Regions from separate parts of the Amycolatopsis sp. NPDC001319 genome, predicted to be linked through region 1. Evidence: riboswitches for the same ligand, from Rfam matches in the RefSeq annotation. Region 1 holds a riboswitch; the other holds the start of a gene.
The links. A riboswitch is a leader RNA that binds a small molecule or an ion and turns the genes downstream of it on or off. The one in region 1 is predicted to bind thiamine pyrophosphate.

Region 1 (3,390 bases):
GAGTTTCCGCCCAGCACAGGTGGTGGCGACGGCACTGGCCGCCGTCACGGCCGCGTTGCTGGGCTCGACGCTGGGCGTGGCGGGCACCGTGGTGGGGGCCGGGGTGGCGAGCGTGATCACCACGGTCGGCGCCGAGCTGTACCTGCGTTCGCTGCAGCGCACGCGCGAGGCCGCGCTGAAGGCGCGCGCGGCGCTCGTGACCGCCGGGCAGCGCAAGGGGAGCAAGTCCGGGCTGTCGCCGGTGGACGATCCGGCGCAGATGCCCACCGTGCTGCTGCCGCTCGACCCGTCGGAGATGCCGACGGTGCGGATCTCGAAGCTCACCGAGCAGCCGGAGCCGGAGGAATCCTTCGGTGACAAGCTGCGGAAGCTGCGCTGGCCGTTGATCATCGGGACGAGCGTGATCGCCACGGCTATCGCGATCGCCGTGGCCGTGGGGGCGGACCTGGCCTCGGGCGGGAACGTCGGGCCTGGACTCTTCAAACCGGGCACCCCAGACACGACCCAGCAGCAGCGGCAGGACGACAGCCCGCCCACGACGTCGCAGAACAGCCCGCCGCCCAGCGAGACCGAGTCGAACACCCCGCCGCCGTCGTCCTCGTCGTCGAGCACGTCGACGAGCGAAAGCCCGACGTCTTCGAGCAGCTCGGACAGCGCTCCGCCGCCGTCGAGCACGGGCGGGGCGGCGTCGACCACGCCCAGCGCGCCGCAGACGAAGGCGGGTTCGGCGACGCCGACCCCCTAACCGAGCCGGGACTTCAGCGCCTGCGCGGCCGCCTTCGGGTCCTCGGCGTCGGTGATCGCACGGACCACGACGATCCGCGTCGCGCCGGCCGCCAGCACCTCCGGCAGCCGCTCGGTGTCGATGCCGCCGATCGCGAACCACGGCCGGTCGGTACCGGTTTCGGCCGTGGACCGGACGAGGTCCAGGCCCGGCGCGTACCGGCCGGGCTTGGTCGGCGTCGGCCAGCACGGGCCGGTGCAGAAGTAGTCCACGCCGTCCTCGGCGGCCGCCGCCGTAGCCTGCTGAGGCGAGTGCGTGGAGCGGCCGATCACCACGTCGTCGCCGAGGATGCGGCGCGCGAGCGGCACGGGGATGTCGTCCTGGCCCAGGTGCAGCACGTCGGCGCCCACGGCGAGGGCGACGTCGGCGCGGTCGTTCACCGACAGCAGCGCACCGTGGCGCGCGCACGCTTCGGCGAGCACCTCGAGTGCCGCGATCTCCTGCGCGGCCTCGAGCGGGGCGCCGTTCGTCTTGTCGCGCAACTGCACGATGTCGACGCCGCCGGCCAGCGCCGCGTCGACGAACTCGGCGAGGTCGCCGCGCGACGAGCGGGCGTCGGTGCACAGGTACAGCCGCGAATCGGCCAGGCGGGTGCGGATCTGTGATCCGGTCAGGGCGGGCATGGCGGGGACGTTACCCGCGCACTAGAGTGGGGTGGTCCGCACGGGAGCCCGAGGCACGGGCTGAGAGGGAGCTGCCGCTCCGACCGTGGAACCTGATCCGGGTCATGCCGGCGCAGGGAGCGTGATTCCCATGAGCGAGAACCTCACCGTCGTCGGCGGCGGTGTCATCGGCCTGTCCGCGGCTTGGCGCGCGGCGGCTCGCGGCCACCGCGTCACGGTGGTCGATCCGGCACCCGCGCGCGGCGCGTCCTGGGTGGCCGGCGGCATGCTGGCGCCCGTCACGGAGGCGTGGCCGGGTGAGGAGCACGTGCTCAGTCTGGGCGAGGAGTCGCTGCGGCGCTGGCCGGCGTTCGCGCGTGACCTCGCCGCGGAGGGCACGGACCCGGGGCTGGCCGAACACGGGACGATCGTGGTCGCGTTCGACAGCGCCGACGCCGGGCACCTCGACATCCTCGCCGAGTACCTGACGTCGCTGGGTCGCGACGTCGAGCGGCTCACCGGGCGGGCGGCGCGGCGGCTCGCGCCGGGCCTGGGTGCGGTGCGCAGCGGGCTCCACGTGCCGGGTGACCTGGCCGTCGACAACCGGAAGCTGCTGACGGCGCTGCTGGCGGCGTGCTCGAAGCGCGGGGTCGAGTTCTCCACCTCACGGATTGCTTCGCTCGACGACGTGACCGGTCCGGACACTCGCACTGTGCTGGCCGCCGGCGCGTGGACGGGCGCGTTGCACCCGCTGCTGGCCGACGCCGTGCGGCCGCTCAAGGGCGAGATCCTGCGGCTGCGGCCGCGACGAGGCTGTCTGCCGCCTCCGCCGTACACGGTGCGCGCGATGGTCGAGGGCCGGCCGATCTACCTCGTGCCGCGCGCCGACGGCGAGCTGGTTCTGGGCGCGACGCAGTACGAAGCGGGCTTCGACGAGGCCGTGACCGCGCGTGGCGTGCGGGAGCTGCTCGAAGGCGCCGAACGGATCCTGCCGGGCATCACGGAGTACGAGCTCGTCGAGATCGCCGCCGGGCTGCGCGCGGGGAGCCGCGACGCGCTGCCGTACATCGGGGAGCTCGGCGAAGGCGTGTACGCGGCGACGGGCCACCACCGCAACGGCCTGCTGATGGCCCCCGTGACCGCCGACGCCGTGGTCGCCTGGCTGGCGGGCGAGGCGCCGCCGGACGAGATCGGGGCGGCCGCGCCCGCCCGTTTGCTGGAGAAGGAGCGAGTCTGATGGAGATCAAGGTCAACGGGAGCTGGCGCGAGTTCCCCGACGGCGCCACCGTGTCCGAGGTGCTCGACGCGCTCGACGTGACCCGCCAGGGCGTGGCCGTCGCGGTGAACGGCGAGGTCGTGCGCCGGGGCGAGTGGGAGGCGTCGGTGGTGCCGAAGGGCGCGAACATCGACGTGCTGACCGCGGTGCAGGGAGGCTGACGATGGACGACGCGCTGGTCATCGGCGAACACAAGCTGTCGTCGAGGCTGATCATCGGGACCGGTGGTGCCGGGAACCTGTCGGTGCTGGAACGCGCGCTGATCGCGTCGGGCACCGAGCTGACGACCGTCGCCATGCGCAAGGCCGACGCCGACGGCGGCACCGGCGTGCTCGGTCTCGTGCGGCGCCTCGGGATCAAGCTGCTGCCCAACACCGCCGGCTGCCGCACCGCCGCGGAGGCCGTGCTCACCGCCCAGCTGGCCCGCGAAGCGCTCGACACGGACCTCATCAAGCTCGAGGTCCACGCCGACGACCGCACCCTGCTGCCCGACCCGTTCGAAACCCTGGACGCCGCGGAGCAACTGGCGGCCGACGGCTTCACCGTGCTCGCGTACACCAACGACGACCCCGTGCTCGCCCTGCGGCTCGAGGAAGCGGGTTGCGCCGCCGTGATGCCGCTGGGCGCCCCCATCGGCACGGGCCTCGGCATTCGCAACCCGCACAACATCGAGCTGATCGTCGCGCGCGCCATGGTCCCCGTCATCCTCGACGCGGGCATCGGCACCG
Region 2 (3,390 bases), on a different contig from region 1:
CCTTGATCTGCCTGGCCAGTTCACGAACTGTGCTGACATTGCCGCGCGCCGGGTCGAACCGGAGAGCCGGGTAGTCGGCGTCGCTCATCCGGCGGTCGCCTCTTCGACCTTGGCGGCCATGCGCTGGAGTGAGCTCTTGAGGCCTTCTTCAAGTTCGGCATAACCCTGGACCGCGTTGTCGAGGCCTCCCTTGATGCCGGTGACGGCTTCCTTGATCTTCTTCAGCCCGCCGGACCAGTCCGAGGTGAAGTCGGCACACGCTTCGTCGAGGTCGTCCCTCGGGCTTCGCAATGTCCAGTCCTGCCTCGTCGGCGGGCGTCAGCGGCCGACGAAAGAACCACCTTAGCCAAAACTGGGCGTTTCGGGTGCTGATTCGCCGGGTCTGGTGAAGGTGCGGACCGAATTCACGAAATCGGGGGGCGGAGTACCTCTTCGAGGCGGCCCGATGTTCGTCGGGCGCCGCGTGCTTCGGAGAGTGAAAAGAAGCGCTCAGCCCAGCAGGCCGAGCACCACCAAAGCCGCCAGCGTGAACGACGTCGCGAACAGCGTGATCCAGGCGCGCTGGGTGGCGGAGAGGGCAGTGGGCGAGTTGTTCATCGCGGGTCCTAGCGGGGCGGGGTGGGCGGATTCCGCTGGGATAGCGCGCTGATCAAGGGTGGTGTTACGGCCTGTGGTCGAGATCACGATGGGCGCGGAAAGTGCGCCACAGGACCGCGGCGGCGGAGGCCACCATCAGGGTGAACGCGGTGGTGCCGACGATGATCGCCTGGGTCATGAAAGTCCCCTCCGTGGAAGTGCGTACGAAGAGGGGACGTGTCAGCCCGCGGGAGGTGTCGCCGGGGTCGGGCAGATCACAGGGAGTCGATCTGGGCCGCGAGGGCGAAGTCCTTCGAGGTGAGGCCGCCCGCGGAGTGGGTGGAGAGGGTGAGCGTCACGGTGCGCCAGCGGATGTCGATGTCCGGGTGGTGGTCGGCGGCTTCGGCGAGGTAGCCGACGCGGACCACGAAGGTCACGGCGTCCGGGAAGGACGGGAGGTCGACCGTACGGGTGATGGAGTCGCCGGAACGGCGCCAGTCGGGGACGGTGGCCAGGGCCGATGAGATCTCGGAGTCGCTCAGTAGTTGCGCCATGTGTCCAATGGTGAACCCGTTTGGGCTACGCTGCACGGTTGCCACGGGAGTCCGGTGCAGCCGGGCTGAGAGGCGGGTGCCCGAGACCCGCGACCGTTCGCACCTGATTCCGGATCATGCCGGCGCAGGGAGGGCTGCTCTCCCCGCATCGGCGCAAGGAGGGCAGATGATTCCGCGGACCGCACGCACGGTGCTGGGCCTGGCCACGGTCACGGCGCTGGCGAGCGCGTGCTCGCTGTCCGGCGGCAGCTCGGGCGGCGACGCCCAGCAGACCCCGACGGTCACGCTCGTCACGCACGACTCGTTCGTCGCGCCGCAGGACGTGCTGGACGCGTTCCAGCGGCAGTCCGGGATCAAGCTCAAGATCCTCAAATCGGGCGACGCGGGGGAGCTCACCAACAAACTGGTGCTCACCAAGGCCAACCCGATCGGCGACGTGGCGTTCGGCGTCGACAACACGTTCGCCTCGCGCGCGCTGGGCGAGGGCGTGTTCCAGGCGTACACGAGCCCCGAGGCCGACCGCGGGCCGCAGCGGTACTCCGCGGATCCGCAGCACCGCCTGAGCGCCGTGGACGTCGGCGACGTCTGCGTCAACATCGACCCCGCCTACTTCGCGAGCAAGCACCTGCCCGAACCCAAGACCTACGACGACCTCGCCGACCCGAAGTACAAGGACCTCACCGTCGCCGAGAGCCCCGCTACGGCGTCGCCCGGGCTGGCGTTCCTGCTGGGCACCGTGGCGAAGTACGGCGAGCAGGGCTGGCACGACTACTGGGCCAAGCTCAAGGCCAACGGCGTCAAGGTCGACAGCGGCTGGGAAGAGGCCTACACCAAGGACTTCTCCGGCTCCTCGGGCAAGGGCCCGCGCCCGATCGTGGTCTCGTATGCGTCCTCGCCGGCCGCCGAGATCGGCGACGACGGCAAGCCGCGCACCAAGGCGCTGCTCGACACGTGCTTCCGCCAGATCGAGTACGCCGGCGTCCTCGCCGGCACCAAGCAGGTGCCGCAGGCCCAGAAGGTGGTCGACTTCCTGCTGTCGCAGCAGTTCCAGACGACGGTCGCGGCCAACATGTACGTCTACCCGGCCCGCGAGGGCGTCGACCTGCCCGCCGGCTGGGCCGCGGCCGCGCCGCTGCCCCAGGACCCCGCGACTCTGCCCGCCGACCAGATCCAGGCCGGCCGTGAGAAGTGGATCGGTGAATGGCGCTCGCTCATGGGCGCGTAACGCCGGCGCAGACCGCGCGCACGGCGGGCCTGGCGCTGCTCGGCCTGCTGCCCGTCGCGTTCCTGGTCGTGTTCTTCGCGTGGCCGGTCGTCGCGATCCTCGGCCGCGGCTTCTCGGCCGGCGGCGTGGACACGGTCCTGGCCGACGCGCAGACGTGGCAGCTCGCCGCGTTCACGCTGGTCAGCGCCGCCGCGTCGACAGTCGTCGCCGTGGTCGCGGGGCTGCCGGTGGCCTACGTGCTCGCGCGCGTGAAGCTGCCGGGTGTCGGGCTGGCGCGCACGCTGGTGCTGGTGCCGTTCGTGCTGCCCACGGTGGTCGTCGGGCTCGCGTTCCGCGCGCTGTGGCCCGACGGCGGTGTGCTGCCGCTGGTGCTGGCCAACGCGTTTTTCAACGTCGCCGTGGTCGCCCGGACCGTCGCCGGGCTGTGGAGCCACCTCGACCCGCGTGCGACCGAAGCCGCCCGCGCGCTGGGCGCCTCGCCGTGGCGGGCCTTCCGCACGGTGACGCTGCCCGCGCTCGGCCCGGCCGTCGCGTCGGCCGCGGCGGTCGTCTTTCTCTTCTGCGCCACCAGTTTCGGCGTGGTGCTCATCCTCGGCGGCGGCCGCTACCGCACGCTCGAGACCGAGATCTACCTGCGCACGGTCGACCTGCTCGACCTCTCCGGAGCGGCCGCGCTGTCGCTCATCCAGTTCGCCGCCGTCCTCGCCGCCCTCGCGCTGGGCGCGATCGCCCGGCGCCGCCGTGAGAACGCCGTGAAACTCAAGCAGGCCACGCCCCGGCGGCCGAGAAAAGGCGAATGGTGGACGGTCGGCGCGGCCACGGTCGTGATCGCCCTGCTGATGACGCCGATCGTCGCGCTGCTGCTGGAGTCGGTGTCCACACCGGACGGCTGGAGCCTCGCCGGCTTCCGCGCACTCGCGAGCACCGGCACGGACGACGCGCTGCAGGTCTCCGGCTGGGTCGCCGCCCAGAACTCGCTCGCCGCCGCCACCGACGCGACGCTGCTCGCCATGGCCGTCGGCGTCCTGGCCAGCG

Region 2: it holds a riboswitch for thiamine pyrophosphate, as region 1 does, so the genes downstream of both, ACFY1H_RS36765 (thiamine ABC transporter substrate-binding protein) here and thiO (glycine oxidase ThiO) in region 1, are expected to answer to the same signal.

The regions. Positions count from the first base shown of each region.
Region 1 is NZ_JBIAWY010000007.1:83,587-86,976, forward strand. Features, by position in the region: gene ACFY1H_RS26750 (hypothetical protein) at 1-745, shown strand, start outside; gene thiE (thiamine phosphate synthase) at 742-1,407, opposite strand; TPP riboswitch at 1,438-1,543, shown strand; gene thiO (glycine oxidase ThiO) at 1,538-2,623, shown strand; gene thiS (sulfur carrier protein ThiS) at 2,623-2,823, shown strand; gene ACFY1H_RS26770 (thiazole synthase) at 2,826-3,390, shown strand, end outside.
Region 2 is NZ_JBIAWY010000011.1:285,155-288,544, forward strand. Features, by position in the region: gene ACFY1H_RS36750 (putative T7SS-secreted protein) at 1-88, opposite strand, end outside; gene ACFY1H_RS36755 (hypothetical protein) at 85-291, opposite strand; gene ACFY1H_RS36760 (4a-hydroxytetrahydrobiopterin dehydratase) at 852-1,130, opposite strand; TPP riboswitch at 1,164-1,279, shown strand; gene ACFY1H_RS36765 (thiamine ABC transporter substrate-binding protein) at 1,297-2,355, shown strand; gene ACFY1H_RS36770 (ABC transporter permease) at 2,331-3,390, shown strand, end outside.